One region of the Tepidibacter sp. Z1-5 genome, then DNA from elsewhere that is predicted to be linked to it. Evidence: riboswitches for the same ligand, from Rfam matches in the RefSeq annotation. Region 1 holds a riboswitch; the other holds the start of a gene.
What was found. Region 1 has a riboswitch for lysine ahead of WJW32_RS06430 (Na+/H+ antiporter NhaC family protein). Riboswitches for the same ligand answer to the same signal wherever they lie in the genome.
Positions count from the first base shown of each region.

Region 1 (8,527 bases):
AATACAGTACTTACATTTCCATCATCAGGAACAGGCGGATTAGAAGCAAGTATTGTGAATATGTTTTCTAAGAAAGATAAGGTATTGGTAGTGTCAATAGGTGTGTTCGGAGATAGATTTTCAGATATAGCAAGGATATTTGGTATAGAAGTTGATAAATTAGATGTACCTTGGGGAAAGGGAGTTGAAGTTGAGGATATAGAATCTAGATTAACTGATGAGCATAAAGCACTGATAATTACTCATAATGAAACGTCTACAGGGGCTAATAATGATATACGAAAAATAGGAAAATTCATGAAAAATAAAAAACAACTCTACATAGTAGATGCGGTCAGTTCTTTAGGAGCAATTGAAGTAAGAATGGATGAATGGAATATAGATGTATTAGTAAGTGGATCTCAGAAAGCTTTGATGTCGCCACCTGGACTAACATTTATAGCAGTTAGTGAAAAAGGATGGGAATTTAATAAAAAATCTGATATTCCTAAATACTATTTTGATTTTAAAAAAGCTAAAGATAGTATTGATAAAGAATTACCTCAAACTCCGTATACTCCTGCTGTATCGCTTATAACTGGAACGAATGAGGCACTAAAAATGATACAAGAAGAAGGTATTGATAATGTTTGTAAGAGGCATGAAAGATTGGCTTGGATGTTTAGAGAAGGTGTAAAAAATATGGGATTAGAATTTTTTGTAGATGAAAAATATCAATCTAATACTGTGACTTCTATAAAAATGAAAAATAAAGCTATTGATATAAAAAAGATAATGGAGGAAGAATTTAATATAGTAATAGCAGCAGGTCAAGGAAAATTGAAAAATGAAATTATAAGAATAGGGCATCTAGGATGCATTGATGAAGAAATGATAAATAGAACTTTGGGAGCATTAAAACAAGCTGTAAAAAAAATTTAGCTTAAAAAATTGTATATTGAATACTTAATACAAAATTGGAGGGGATTATAGTGAAAAATAAGGTTATAATTACAGAAATGATAGATCAAGAGGGAATAAAGATATTAAAAGAAAAAGTGGATATAGATATAAAAGTTGGTATTTCTAGAGAGGAATTATTAAGTATAATACATGAATATAACGCTATTATAGTTAGAAGTAATACTATTGTGGATAAAGAATTATTAAATAAAGCAATAAATCTTAAAATAGTAGGAAGAGCTGGGAACGGAATAGATAATATAGATGTAGAAGCAGCTACAACAAGAGGTATAATTGTAGCAAATACACCTCAAAGTAATACTATGTCTGCTTGTGAGCTTACTATAGGACTTTTGCTTGCTCAATCAAGAAATATACCTCAAGCTAATGGTGATACTAAATTGGGGAATTGGGGAAGAAATTCTTTTAAAGGGGTAGAACTTTATGGAAAAACTCTTGGAATAATAGGTCTTGGAAAGATAGGATCTTTAGTTGCAACTAGGATGAAGGCTTTTGGTATGAATATAATAGCATATGATCCATATATAACAGATGAAAGATTTGAAAAATTTAAAGCTATTAAAAAGGATAGATTAAAGGATTTATTACAAGAATCTGATTTTATTACTGTCCATACTCCTAAAACAGAAGAAACTATAAATATTATAGATGAAAATGAAATAAAGTGTATGAAAAATGGGGTTAGATTAGTAAATGCAGCTAGAGGTGGTATCATAAATGAGGATGCATTATTAAAGGGAATAAATGAGGGGAAAATTGCGAGTGCTGCACTTGATGTTCATAAGGTAGAGCCTTGTATCAATAGTAAGCTATTTGATCATCCAAATATTATAGTTACTCCACATATAGGTGCTGGAACTATAGAAGCACAAGAAAATGTAGGAAAAACAATAGCCAATCAGATTATAAATGGTTTAAATGGAGATATTGTTGCTAATGCAGTTAATCTTCCAACTATTCATAGAGAAGAACTTAAGTTGATTAAGCCTTATATAGAACTTGCAGAAAAACTAGGTAAAATATACTATCAAATTCATAATGAGCCAATTGAACTTGTAGATATTCAATATCATGGGAATATAGCTTCTCAGGATGTTAAAATGGTGACTATAGCTTTTATAAAAGGTCTTTTAGAACCTGTAATGAAGGAAAATGTAAATTATATAAATGCTCATATATGTGCTAAAAATAGAGATATAATTGTAAATGAAGGAAAGAAAAAAGAAAATTATAAAAATTATGTAGATTCAATGTCTATAAAAATAAAAAATAAAGTTGGCGAATTTACTTTGCTTGGAAGTTTATCTGCAAAAAAAGAAGGGAAGCTTGTTGAAATTCATGGATATGAAGTAGATGTAAACCCTAGTAGACATATGTTATTTATACAAAACTGGGATGTTCCAGGAGTAATAGGTGATATTGGAATGGTTCTTGGAAGAAACAATATAAATGTTGCGACTATGCAGGTTGGTAGAAATATAAAAGGGGAAAAAGCTTTGATGATATTAAATATAGATGAGGGAGTATCAAAAGCATCTATTGAAGATATATCAACGGTAGAAAATGTATTATGGGCTAAAGGGATAAAACTATAGGGAGGTATTTTATGAGAATAGGATATGCGGCATCTGTTGGAGAAAAAAGTATACTTGATAGTATGGAATTTGCTAAAATTAATGGATTTAATGCAGTGGAGATAAATATGAATATGAAGTGCTTTTTTCCTGAGAATTACGATAAGAAGGATATAGAAAATATAAAAAAATACAAGAAAGAAAATGATATAGAGATTACTATGCATGCACCTGAGGATATATTTATTTTAAATCTTCATGAAAAGGTTAGAAATGCAGGGATTGATAGATTGAAAGAGATTATAGAATTTGGAAAAAATATAGATGCGAGTAGAATGACTATACACATAGGGCCAACTCCTTATTTTACTTTGACGGATAATAAGTATTATTTAGATGATATTTATCATGAAGAATATAAAGAGATTTTAAAAGATTGTTTGGTAGATTTGAGTGATTATTGTGAGAATAAGATTAAACTTTGTGTTGAAAATTCTGGAAGATTCACTGAAAAATTATATCAAGATGTTTTAGATAATATTATGAACAAAAAAAATATATTTTTAACATGGGATATAGGTCATTCTTATTATGAAATTTACGATGAAATAAAATTTTTTAGAAAAAATATAGATAAAATTAAAACTGTTCATGTTCATGATGTAAATGACATAAGTGATCATCAAGTTGTAGGAGACGGAAAAATTGATTTTTCAAAGTATGTAGAGGATATAGGCTGTAAAGATAAGGTGTATATAATAGAGGTAAGACCTAGAGAAAAAGCTTTAAAATCATTAAAAAAATTCATACAGTTTATGGAAAAATAAAATTTTATTATTGACTAAATTAAAAGACTATTGTATCATTAGAAAATAACAAGTGAACGAAAAAAAGATAGAGGTTGCATTGTTTAATAGTACTACTTTGGAGTTAAGCACTATGAAGAAGTAGGAAAGGAAATAATGCCGAAGCTTTACAACTGATGCTTTAAGGTTGTGGGGTTGGGGTTGCGTATAATATATGCAACACTGTCACAAATATTTATTTGTGGGGAGCTATCATTCAAATGGAAGTAGGCAATTAATACTATTTGGAAGGTGTTAATTTAATGTATTGCTTATTTAACCTTGAGTGAAAACTCAAGGTTTTTTTGTTTTGATGGACTCTTCTCCAAAAAATTTCGCTTGTACTAATAAATTTTAGGAGGAGTAAAAATGAGAAAAAGAGGATTTATTTTAATTTTAACTTTTATGTTGTTTTCTTTATGTATGAATTTCGGTTTTGCAGAGGAGCTAGACCCTGCTCAAGTTAATGCCGATAAGTTCGGATTATTAACTTTATTGCCACCTTTAGTTGCTATAGTTCTAGCATTTATAACAAAGAATGTTGTGTTATCTTTATTTTTAGGAGTGTTTTCGGGAACGTTTTTAATTAGTCTTAATGGTTCAAATTTTGTAATGGCTTTATTTAATGGATTTTTATCTATAATAGATAATGTGTTATCGTCTTTAGCAGATCCGTGGAATGCGGGTATTATTCTACAGTGTTTAACTATAGGGGGGCTTATTGCACTTATAACTAAAATGGGTGGAGCTAAAGCTATAGCGGAAAGTCTTGCTAAAAGAGCTAAATCTCCTAAAAGTGCTCAAATATTTACTTGGATTTTAGGGTTAATAGTATTCTTTGATGATTATGCAAATGCACTTATAGTAGGACCTATAATGAGACCTGTAACTGATAAAATGAAAATATCAAGAGAAAAGCTATCATTTATAATAGATGCAACGGCAGCTCCTATAGCTGGTATTGCCATTATATCTACTTGGATTGGTTATGAGATAAGCTTAATAAAGGATGCTTATGCAAGTATAGGTCAGCAGGTAAATGCTTATTCTGTATTTGTATCTACTATTCCTTATAGATTTTATAATATTTTAATTCTTGTATTTATAGTTTGTACTGCTGTATTTTTAAGAGAGTTTGGACCGATGCTTAAATGTGAGAGAAGAGCTAGAACTAGTGGAAAAGTTCTAGGTGATGAAATGGATTCTAAGTTTGTAGAGGAAAGCAAAGAAATTCAACCTAAAGAGGGAATTAAGCTTAGTGTATGGAATGCTATAATTCCTATAGGTGTTTTGATATTTGCATCTTTACTTGGATTTTATTACAATGGATACAATACTATAATTGGTGGGGACGATGCTGCTTTAATAGAGATATTAAAGAATTCTCCTATGTCATTTGCAGCTATTAGAGAAACTTTTGGAGCATCTGATGCTAGTGTGGTTTTATTCCAAGGAGCGTTGTTTGCAAGTATAGTAGCTATTGTAATGGGTACTAGTCAAAAAATATTTAAAGTTTCAGAAGCTATTGAAACTTGGGTAAATGGAATGAATGCGTTAGTTATAACAGGAGTTATATTATTGCTTGCATGGTCTTTAAGTGGTGTTATAAAAGAGCTTGGAACTGCTAAGTTTTTAGTATCTGTATTATCTGGTGCTATACCTAAGTTCTTACTTCCATCTATAATATTTGCACTTGCAGCTATAATATCTTTTGCAACAGGTACATCTTATGGAACAATGGGTATACTTATGCCTCTTACTATACCTCTTGCGCATGCTATATCTCCAGAAGCTTCATATATTATAATGAGTGCTGGAGCTGTATTAACTGGAGCGACTTTTGGAGATCACTGTTCACCTATTTCAGATACAACTATAATGTCTTCAATGGGAGCAGGATGTAATCATATAGATCATGTTAATACTCAACTTATATATGCACTAACAGTAGGAGGTATATCTATAGTATTTGGATATTTACCAGCAGGACTTGGAGTTCCTGTATATTTAACTCTTCCAATAGCAGTTTTAGCTGTAGTAGGAACTGTTTATTTTGTAGGAAAACCTGTAGAGGATACTGAGGCTGTATCTTTAAAGGATGTAGCTGATTTATAAATACTAGTGGTTGAGCGAAAAAATGACGTGCATTGAAATACATTTCAATGCACGTCATTTTTAGTTTGCGTGTTTAAATTTGGAAATGTAAAAAAATAGGAAGTTATAAACGTTTTTTATTGTGTATATATGTGTTATAATATAGAGGTTGTTACATGAAATTGTAAGATATAGACAACAAAAGGAGAGAAAAAATATATATGGATGCATTTTGGAAATCTACATATGACTCAACAAGTTTTAATCTTTATTCAAAGAGTCATATAACTACATTGATAATAATAGGTTCTATTATTTTAGGAATGTTTTTAATGAGAGAGCATATACAAAAAAATAGAAAAAAAGTAGGATTTGGTATAGGAATTATGCTTATTGTTCAACAGTTTCTTATGTATTCTTGGTATATAACTTCTGGCAATTTCACATGGCAAGAATCTCTACCTTTATATTTATGTAGGATAACGACTATTTTATGTATTATAATGGTTTTAAGAGAAAGTTATGCTTTTTTTGAAATTGCTTATTTTTGGGGAATGTCGGGAAGTATTATGGCTTTGATAACGCCTGATCCTGGGTTTGAATTTCCACATGTTATGTTTATACAGTTTTTTATGGGTCATGGAGGAATGCTGATATCTGTATTGTTCATGATGTATTTTTACAAATTTGAACCAAAACTATCATCGCTTAAAAAAACTATAAATTGGACAATAGTTTACTTTGTAGGAGTAGAGATGGTAAACTACGCTATAGAAGCTAATTATTCATATTTAAGAAGTAAGCCACTTAGTAAAAGTCCACTTGACTACTTGCCACCTTATCCATATTATGTGCCTATACTTGCTATTATAGCTATAGGTATATTTTCACTATGGTATATACCGTTTTATATAAGAGATAAGAAAAGCGAAATGATAAAACAAGAAGAAGAAGCTACTAGCTATTAATATAAGTCTGTTGATTATTTAATCAACAGGCTTTTTCATATCCATTATTTGCCCGAAAGCTAAGAATTCTAATGCTCCATCCTTTTAGGGTTAGAGCTAAGAACTCTATAGCTTCTGGATTAGTTCAGCTAAAAATTCAGTTGGAGTAAAAATTCCACCTGAATTAAGTTTCACTTTATGCTAAAATTTTAGAATAGGATAAAAAATAGGAGGATTTTTATGATAGAACAATACAAAACTATACATGAATACGGTCAAGATGAAGTTATAATAGAAAAATCTAGATTCATAGGATATGCAAAACCTGTTGAAACTGAAGACGAAGCGAGAGAATTTATAAATGAAATCAAAAAAAAACACAAGGATGCAACTCATAATGTATGGGCGTACACAGTAGGAATGAATATGGATATTCAAAGATATAGTGATGATGGAGAACCATCTGGAACAGCTGGAATACCAACTCTTGAAGTTATAAAAAAAGAGGATTTAAGAAACGTAGCAGTAGTTGTTACAAGATATTTTGGGGGAATTAAATTAGGAGCAGGTGGACTTGTAAGAGCGTATACAAAAGGAGCGAAAGTAGGTCTTAATGCATCTAAGATAATAGATAAAATTTTATACACTGATATAAGATTTAAAATAGACTACACTCTTTTAGGCAAAGTCCAAAATGAACTTATGAATTTGGGATACATAATAAAAGAAATATTATATGAAGATATGGTTACAATAGTAGTATACTCAAAATTAGATGAAGTAAACTCAGTAAAAAACAAAATAATAGATATAACAAGTTCGAATGTTGAAGTTGAAGAAAAGGAAGATTTTTATTTATCTAAATACAATGATGAAATACTTTTAGATTAAACTTTAATTAGGTATAAATCCTTGTGACAGGAGGAATATTATGGATGTAGAAAAATTAAAAGAAGAAATGATCAAAATGAAAAAATGGGCAGTCGTAGGAGCTACAGATAATAGAAGTAAATATGGATACAAAATATTTAAAAAATTAAATGATAAGGGATATATAGTTCACGGAGTTAACCCTAAATACAGTGAAATAGAAGGATATGAAATATACAATTCTATAAAGGATATACCAGAGAAGGTAGAATGTGTTAGTGTAATAGTTAATCCGAAAATATCAAACGAATTGCTTGATGATATATCTGATCTTGGAATAAAAAATGTATGGTTCCAGCCTGGAAGCTTTGATCAAGATACGATAGATAAGGCTAAAAAACTTGGAATTAATATAGTTTACTATGATTGCTTATATGTAGAATTAGGATAGATATAAGAAAACACTACTTTTTTGGAGTAGTGTCTTTTTTATGAAAACCTTTTTTGACTTCGTAAACTCCCATTACAAATAAGAATACTCCGAATATTCTTCTTAAAAAATCTGAATTTAAATTAGACGATATTTTAGAGCCTAAGAAAGCTCCTATTATTCCAAATGATACTATAGGTAGTATAACTTTATACTCGACATTCTTATTCTTTATATGAAAAATGAGTGCAAATATAGTCATTGGAATAGATGCCAATAAGTTTACGCTTTGAGCCATCTTTTGGTCTATAGAAGTTAAGAATAATAAAGAAGGTATAAGAATTGTTCCTCCACCTATACCCATACCACCTATAATACCGGCTAAAAGCCCTATTAATATAAGCATTAAAACACCATCCTTAATGAAGCTATTATCATAAAAAATCCAAATATTAATCTAAGTTTTGGGCCTGAAAATTTGTTTAAAAGCCTAGCTCCAAGGATTCCTCCAACCGTAGCTCCTATAGCAACCTTGTAGGTAACGTTTAAATTAAATATTCCACTTCTTATGTAGATAAATGAACTGGTAAGTGTAAAAAATAATATGATACTAAGAGCAGTAGCATGAGATTTATGCTCTTCTATGTCAAGTAGATTATTAAGAGCTGGAACTAATATACTTCCACCACCAGAACCAAATATACCATTTACAAATCCTGTTACAAAACCTATTAATATAGTCTTTATATTCATATTTTATCACCAGTATTATTTTTAACATAAACTACAAAATATATTTATGAT
Region 1 covers NZ_JBBMMD010000024.1:96,805-105,331, forward strand. Annotated here, with positions in the region: gene WJW32_RS06415 (pyridoxal-phosphate-dependent aminotransferase family protein) at 1-921, shown strand, start outside; gene serA (phosphoglycerate dehydrogenase) at 972-2,558, shown strand; gene WJW32_RS06425 (sugar phosphate isomerase/epimerase family protein) at 2,570-3,364, shown strand; lysine riboswitch at 3,425-3,603, shown strand; gene WJW32_RS06430 (Na+/H+ antiporter NhaC family protein) at 3,752-5,497, shown strand; gene WJW32_RS06435 (YwaF family protein) at 5,698-6,444, shown strand; gene WJW32_RS06440 (YigZ family protein) at 6,664-7,314, shown strand; gene WJW32_RS06445 (CoA-binding protein) at 7,355-7,744, shown strand; gene WJW32_RS06450 (TSUP family transporter) at 7,758-8,129, opposite strand; gene WJW32_RS06455 (TSUP family transporter) at 8,129-8,476, opposite strand.

Region 2 (8,527 bases), on a different contig from region 1:
TCATTCAGGCTATCTGGGTTTGAAAAATCAATAACAACATCCGCTTTTTCTTTTACCTCTAATATATTCGAGTATATAGGGTAATTTATATTATCATTTTTATACTTAGATACTCCTGCAACTAATTCAAAATCTTCATCTTCCATTATTAAATCTGTCAAAACTTCTCCCATTTTTCCAAGAGAACCATTAACTATAACTTTAATCATTTAATCCTCCTAATTTGAATCCGTAGTTTGTTAATTCTTTCTTTAATACATCTAAATTACAATCATCCATAGCTACCAACGGAAGTCTAAGTTCTCCCATATCAAAACCTAATAAATTCATAGCTGTTTTAACAGGAATAGGGTTTACTTCTATAAATAAAGCATCTATTAAGCTTTTCATATCAAGTTGTAATTTTCTAGATCCTTCTATATCTCCATCAAAGTATTTAGCTACTAAATCATGAGTATCTTTAGGACATATATTAGCCACTACCGAAATCACACCAATTCCACCTAAAGATAATAAAGGTAGAATCATATCGTCATTTCCAGAATATATTCCAAAACCTTCAGGGCAAACCCTTGCAATTTCAGCAACTTGAGATATATCTCCGCTAGCTTCTTTAACTGCTATTATATTTTTAATTTTAGCAATTTCAGCAAGTGTTGAAGGCTTTATATTAACGCCTGTTCTTCCTGGTACATTATAAACTATAATAGGTATATTTACTGAATTTGCAATAGCTTCAAAGTGAGCTATAACACCCTTTTGAGTGGCTTTATTATAATAAGGAGTTATAACTAAAAGGCCATCAACTCCATACTCTTCAGCTTTTTTACTTAGATGTATTGAGTGAGCTGTATTATTCGATCCTGTTCCAGCTATTACTGGAATTCTTTTATTAGTTTTTTCAACTACAAATTTTATAGTTGCTAATTGCTCTTCCTCACTCATTGTAGATGCTTCTCCAGTAGTACCGCATACAATTAAAGCATCCGTCTTTTCTTTTATATGGTATTCAATAATTTCTTCTAACTTATTAAAGTCTATATTTCCATCTTTAAAAGGAGTAACTAAAGCAACACCCGAACCTTTAAATAACATTAAAATCACCCTTTCTACACTAAATTATATTTTACTAAAAGCTCCGCTATTTGAACTGTATTAGTTGCCGCACCTTTTCTTATATTGTCAGCAACTACCCACATATTAATTCCATTATCCACACTAAAATCTCTTCTAATTCTTCCTACAAATACTTCATTCTTTCCCTCAACATCTAACGCTAGAGGATATTTATTTTCTTTTGGATTGTCTACTAATACTACACCTTCAGTATTTTTTAAAGTATTAAATATTTCTTCAAGCTCAAATTCTTTTTCGAATTCTACATTAACAGATTCACTGTGACTATATAATACAGGAACTCTTACTGTTGTAGCAGTTATTTTAAGATCATAATCATTTAGTATTTTCTTAGTTTCATCTATCATTTTCATTTCTTCTTTTGTATATCCATTATCCATAAAAACGTCTATATGAGGTAGAGCATTATAAGCTATAGGATGTGGATATAGTTTGTTCTTATTTCCTTTTAAGCCTTCTTCAAGATCAGTAATTCCTTTAACTCCAGATCCAGAAACAGCTTGATATGTAGAGTAAACTATTCTTTTAATTTTAAATTTATCATGTAATGCCTTTAAAGGTACTACTGCTTGAATAGTTGAACAGTTAGGATTTGCTATTATTCCATTATGTTTTTTAACATCTTCTGGATTAACTTCAGGAACTACTAGTGGAATATCTTTATCCATTCTCCAAGCACTACTATTGTCTACTACAACAACCCCTTTTTCTTTAGCTATTGGAGCATATTTTTTACTAAGGTCTCCCCCAGCAGAAAATAGAGCAATATCTATATCTTTATCAAAAGAATTCTCATTTAATTCTTCAATTATGTAATCTTTACCTTTAAAATTAACAGTATTACCAGCTGATCTTTTTGATGCCATTAAATATAGATTTTCTATAGGAAAATCTCTTTCTTCTAAAACTTTTAAAAATGTTCTTCCTACCATTCCAGTAGCTCCAACTACAGCAACATTAACTTTTTTCATAACACTTCACCCCTATTGAAATATATTAGTAATAATTTTATTTTATAAATCAAATTCTTTTGCTATTATAGTTATTGCTTTGCCTTTATCTCTTGAACTTATAGTGTAAGATATGCTTATCTCAGAAGTTGTAACTTGCTTAAATTCAATATCATTATCTGCAAATATCTTGAATACCTTAGCTGCAACTCCTGATTGATTCATCATCCCAATTCCAACAACAGATATCTTAGTTACATTAGATTCCACATGTATTTCTATATCTTTCATTTCTTTTTTTAATTCATTTATTACACTATGAACAGTACCTATATCATCTCTAGCTGTGGTAAAAGAAACATTTATATATCCATCCTTAGGTGCTGTTTGACTTATCATATCTACATTAACATTACTTTGTGATAGTTTATCAAATATAGTTGCTATATTCTTAGAATTATATAAAACATTGTTAATAGTAATCATTAAAACATCATCAGTAGTCGTAAGACCTGTTATTACTTTTTGTTCCATATTTTCATCATACTCCTTTATATAAGTTCCTTTTATATTTCCTTTATTTAACGCCACATAAATAGGTATATCATATTTAAAACCCATTTCAACTGCTCTTGTCTCCATTACGCCAGCGCCTAAGCTTGACAACTCCATCATCTCCTCATAACTTATATAGTCTAATTTTTTAGCGTTAGGATAAGCTCTAGGATCAACACCATAAATTCCCTCTACATCAGTATATATTTCGCAAGTACAATTAAGTTTTGCAGCTAAAGCAACCGCTGTAGTATCTGATCCACCTCTTCCCAAAGTAGTTATATCCCCATCTTCATTCATACCTTGAAAACCTGCTACAACTACTATTTTCCCTTCTTTTAAATAATTTTTAATAATATCGATATTAATTTCTGCAACACGGTTTTTAGTATGAAGTCCTTCTGTTTTTATTCCTGCTTGAAAACCAGTTAAGGATATTGAATTATATCCCTGTTCCTTAAATATCATTGATAATAATGAAATAGACACCTGTTCTCCTGTAGCCATAAGCATATCTAACTCTCGTTTACATGGATTTTGTGAAATTTCTTTAGCCATTTCAACTAGTCTATCAGTACTTTTTCCCATAGCCGAAACTACAACTACTACATCATTTCCTTTGTCTCTTTGCTCTATCACTCTTTTTGCAATGTCTTTCATTTTATCTATACTTCCTACAGAAGTTCCACCGTATTTCTGAACTATTGTAGCCATATTAATTACCCCCTTTAATTTTTAAATTAATACATCATTTCTAATAAGATCTTCATAAGTTTCTCTTTTAACAGCAATTCTTGATTCTCCATCTTTAACAAATACGACCGCTGGCTTTAAAATTCTATTATAATTACTAGACATGCTGTAATTATATGCACCAGTGCTTAAAACAGCTAGCACATCGTTTCTTTCAACTTTTGGAAGTTCAATATTTTTTATTATAATATCTCCAGACTCACAGCACTTTCCTGCAACAGTATATGTTTCTTCATATTCGAAATTCATTTTATTAGCAACAACAGCTTCATATTTAGCATCATATAGCGCTGTTCTTGGATTATCAGTCATACCTCCATCAACAAACATATACTGCTTACCTCCATATGTTTGTTTAGTTCCCCCTATTTTATAAAGTGTAGTTCCTGCATTAGCAACTATAGATCTTCCTGGTTCTATCATTAACTTTGGAATACTCATATTCATATTCTCTATTCCATCTTTTATTAATCTAAGTAAATTATTAAGACATTTTTTTATATCCATTTGATCATCTTCATCAGAATAACGAACTCCAAATCCTCCACCTAGATTTAATTCCTTAGTAATAAAATTACACTTATTTTCTATTTCTTTCATAAATTCAATCATAACTAAAGCACTTGAATAAAATGAATTTTCTTCAAAAATTTGAGATCCTATATGGCAATGAAATCCCTTTAAGTTTAATCTATTGCTCGTTTGAAATTTATTTATTACAGAGTATATATCATCACTAAATATTGATTCACCAAACTTTGAATCATTTTTAGAAGTTTGAATATACTCATGAGTATGTGCATCTATACCTGGGTTTACTCTTAATAATACATCTATGTTTTTATCTAATTCTTCACATAAAATCTCTAATAATTCTAGTTCTTGTCTATTATCTACTATTATTCTACCTACACCTGATTTAATTGCAAAAACCAACTCATCTTCTGTTTTGTTGTTTCCATGCATATAAATTTTATTTGGAGGAAAATTCGATTTTAAAGCTGTATACAGTTCCCCTCCAGATACAACATCCAACGATAATCCTTCTTCTTTTATTATTTTACATATAGCTACATTTAAAAATGCTTTAGAAGCATATATTACTTCAGTATCAATTTCTTTGACTGAAAAGCTTTCATTAAATAATTTACAATTATTTCTAACCAATTCTTCATCTACTACATATAATGGGGTTCCAAATTCTTTTACTAAATTAACAGCATCACAATTACCAATTTCTAAATTACCTCTATTATTTATATTCATTGTTCCAAATAGTTCCATTATACAGTCACCTCTTTCATATATGTTTTCACTTTTCCTGATTTTTTATAATAAAAAAATTCGTCTAGTCGCTACGCGCTGACTCATGTCGCCAACGATCCCTAACGGGCTCCGTTGCTCAAAAATAGTTACAACTTTAGTTTGCTTATCAATGTTATCCACAAGTATAAAGTATTCGTTTCCTTGTATATAAAAAAGCAGTTATGAGCAAAAGGCACTCATAACTGCTTTATACAAAATCAAAATATATTTTATACAAAAACAACAATTCCTTTTGCCCCAATATGATAAGTCCTCCTTTAGAAAATTGGGCTATTTTCTAAAGACAGTACTATGCTTATTCAACATAGTCCCAATACATATTTCTATGTATTTCGGCGGTTAGACCTTTCTAGTATATAACCTTTATATACTGTACTCTTTTCAACCGCGGCCTCTATATCATATTGTTTATATTATTTTATTTTTCAATGTAATAATTCCTTGTATATAAAAAAGCAGTTATGAGCAAAAGGCACTCATAACTGCTTTATACAAAACTAAAATACTGTTTTATAATAAAACATCTATTCCTTTTGCCCCAATATGATAAGTCCTCCTTTAGAAAATTGGGCTATTCTCTAAAGACAGTACTATGCTTATTCAACATAGTCCCAATACATAAAATCTATGTATTTCGGCAGTTGCACCTTTCCAATGTATATCATTTATATACTGTACTCTTTACAACCGCGGCCTCTATATCACATTGTTTATATTATTTAATATTTTCTGATTAATTGCTTAAAAGAATTCTAACAGATATTATGCTAAGAGTCAACAATATTTTTTAAAATAAATTAACTATAGTACATCTTCTGGCCTTCCTATTTTAACAATCTCTCCTTCTTTTAAAAGTATTACTCTGTGAGCTATATTTATTGCATCTTCTTTATCATGTGTAACAAAGATACATGTTATTCCTGATTTATCTATTATTTTTTTTAACTCTTTTCTTATTTTACTCTTCAAATTTGCATCTAAATTACTAAATGGTTCATCCATTAAAAGAAGAGATGGTTGTGGTGCTAAAGCTCTAGCTAATGCTATTCTTTGCTGTTGCCCACCACTTAATTCATGAGGATACCTTTTTTCATAGCCTTCTAACTCTACTAAATTTAAGACTTCCTTTACTCTGATTTCTTTTTCCTTTGATTGCATATTTTTAAGACCAAACTTTATATTTTGACCAACTGTCATATGTGGAAATAGGGCATAATCTTGAAATACCATTCCAACACCTCTTTTTTCTGGTTGTAGAAAATAATTTTTATCAACTAGAACCCTATCATCTACTTTTATATGTCCATTACTTGGAATTTCAAGACCAGAAATCAATCTAAGAATTGTACTTTTTCCACTTCCACTTTGTCCTAAAATAGCAATTATTTGTCCTTTTTTTATACCTACACTAAAATTATCTATATTTTTTTCTCTTGAGTTCTTATAATTAAAATCTATATTTTTAATATCAATATACATTAGACACTCTCCTTATCCCCTATTTTATAAAATAAATAAATCGAAACAAAGCTGATTATAATTATTACAAGAGATGGTATAGATGATTCTGGAATCATTTCATCATTTGCATATTCAAAAACCTTTGTAGGTAATGTATTAAAATTAAAAGGTCTTAAAATCAAAGTAAGAGATAACTCTTTTAAAACATCTACAAAAACTAATAAAAAAGCACTAAGTACAGCTGGCTTTATCATTTTTAAGTCAACCTTAAAGAAAGTTTGAGTTACACTCATTCCCAACATTCTAGATGCTTCAAAAAACTTCTTACCTATCTTTTCAAAACCAGAATCTATAGAATTATATCCAACAGCTAAAAACCTTATAATATAAGCAAATATAAGCATAACAAGGCTAGTACTTAGTAACATTTTTTTCGAATCACTATCTATTATTTTGTATATCCAGTAAAAATTATTATCTATTTTTATAAAAAACATTATTACACTTATAGCTATTACAGCAGCTGGTATAGAATATCCGATTAATGTAGCCTTTGAGTATAATTTCGAAATAAAATTTTCATTTATTCTACAGTAATTAGCTATTACTACAGCCATTATAACAACAAGACTTGCAGAAATTGCAGCTACTGAGAATGAATTGAATATAAGATTTAAAAATTCAATATTCAATATCTTTTTATAAGTTAATACACTCCAATAGATTAACTGTATAGTAGGTATTAAAAAGCCAATACTAAATATAAAAAAACAATATCCAAATAATAAGTTTGATTTAAATCCGTCAAGCTTTATTCGAGATATAGGTCTTATCTTAGTAGTTGTATAGCTAAATTTCTTATTTCCTCTCAAAAACTTTTCTGATGCAAGTATGATTATAACTATTAACATCAATACACCCGATAATCTAATTGCAGAATCCGTATCTCCCATACCAAACCAAGTTTTGAATATAGCTGTACTGAATGTAGGTATTCCAAAGTATTGAACAACACCATAATCATTCAAAACTTCTAATATAACAAGACTTGCTCCGCCTATTATAGCTCCCCTAGAAATAGGCATTACTATCAACAGAAAAATATCTATTAAATTTCTTCCTAGTACTCTAGCATTTTCTATTAAAGCTGCTGATTGTTTTTCTAAAAAAGATCTCGTAATTATATATACATACGGAAATAACGATACTGTAAATATAAACACAGCTCCTTTTATAGACATAATATCAAAGTATTTCTGATTTATTTGCATATTAAAACTATTTCTCAAAAAGGTTTGAACAATACCTGTATAATTAAGTATTCCATTATAAGTATATGCTCCTATATAAGATGGTATTGAAAGAGGTAAAATAAGCCCCCATTTAAAAAACGATCTCATAGGAAATTCATATACAGATATAATCCATGCCAAACTTACACCTATAATAACTGTAAACAACCCCGTAAAAATAACTAAGGTCATCGAATTCAAAATATACCCTTTTAGCATATATTCTTTTATATGAAACCAATTTTCATTTGGTTTTTGAAAAATACTTATAAATATATTTATATTAGGCATTATAACCAAAGCTATGAATATAAAGCTTAATAACGACCATATGTTGAGATTTTGCTTTCTGTATTTAATCAAATTAGTACACTTCCTTTTCACATATTATTAAAACCCCATATTGTAAAAAACAATATGGGGTTTTATATTAATTACTTCCAACCAATTTCATTAAATATCTCTACTGATCTTTTATTGTTCTCTCCTAATTTATTCAAACTTATATCTTGTGCTTTAAACTCACCCCATGATTTTAATAATTCTGAAGGCTCTACATTAGGATTCACAGGATATTCGTAGTTTGCTTTAGCAAATACACTTTGAGCTTTTTCTTGTGATAAAAATTCTATAAATTCAACTGCATTTTCTTTATTATTAGCATCTTTAGTAACTCCAGCCCCACTTACATTTATATGAGTACCAGTAGTATCTTGATTTGGGAAGAACACACTAACTTGCTCTCCTACTTTTACTTCCTCTGGATCTGATGAATTCAGTAATTTACCTAAGTAATAAGTATTCATTATAGCTATATCACCTTCACCAGCTACAACTGCTTTAGCTTGATCTCTATCATTTCCCTTTGGCTCTCTAGACATATTATCAACTAAGCCCTTTGCCCATTCTTTAGCTTTATCTTCTCCATTTATTTCAATGAAAGATGCAAGTAAAGATTGATTATAAGTGTTTGATGATGATCTTACTAATATCTTTCCCTCCCATTTAGGATTAGTTAAATCTTCATAAGTAGATAATTCCGATGGGTTAACT
Region 2 covers NZ_JBBMMD010000046.1:69,230-77,756, forward strand. Annotated here, with positions in the region: gene dapB (4-hydroxy-tetrahydrodipicolinate reductase) at 1-209, opposite strand, end outside; gene dapA (4-hydroxy-tetrahydrodipicolinate synthase) at 202-1,095, opposite strand; gene WJW32_RS11390 (aspartate-semialdehyde dehydrogenase) at 1,110-2,108, opposite strand; gene WJW32_RS11395 (aspartate kinase) at 2,151-3,356, opposite strand; gene lysA (diaminopimelate decarboxylase) at 3,378-4,679, opposite strand; lysine riboswitch at 4,962-5,126, opposite strand; lysine riboswitch at 5,263-5,428, opposite strand; gene WJW32_RS11405 (ABC transporter ATP-binding protein) at 5,523-6,200, opposite strand; gene WJW32_RS11410 (ABC transporter permease) at 6,200-7,837, opposite strand; gene WJW32_RS11415 (Fe(3+) ABC transporter substrate-binding protein) at 7,909-8,527, opposite strand, start outside.
Region 2: linked by a shared signal. The riboswitch ahead of lysA (diaminopimelate decarboxylase) and the one ahead of WJW32_RS06430 (Na+/H+ antiporter NhaC family protein) in region 1 are both predicted to bind lysine.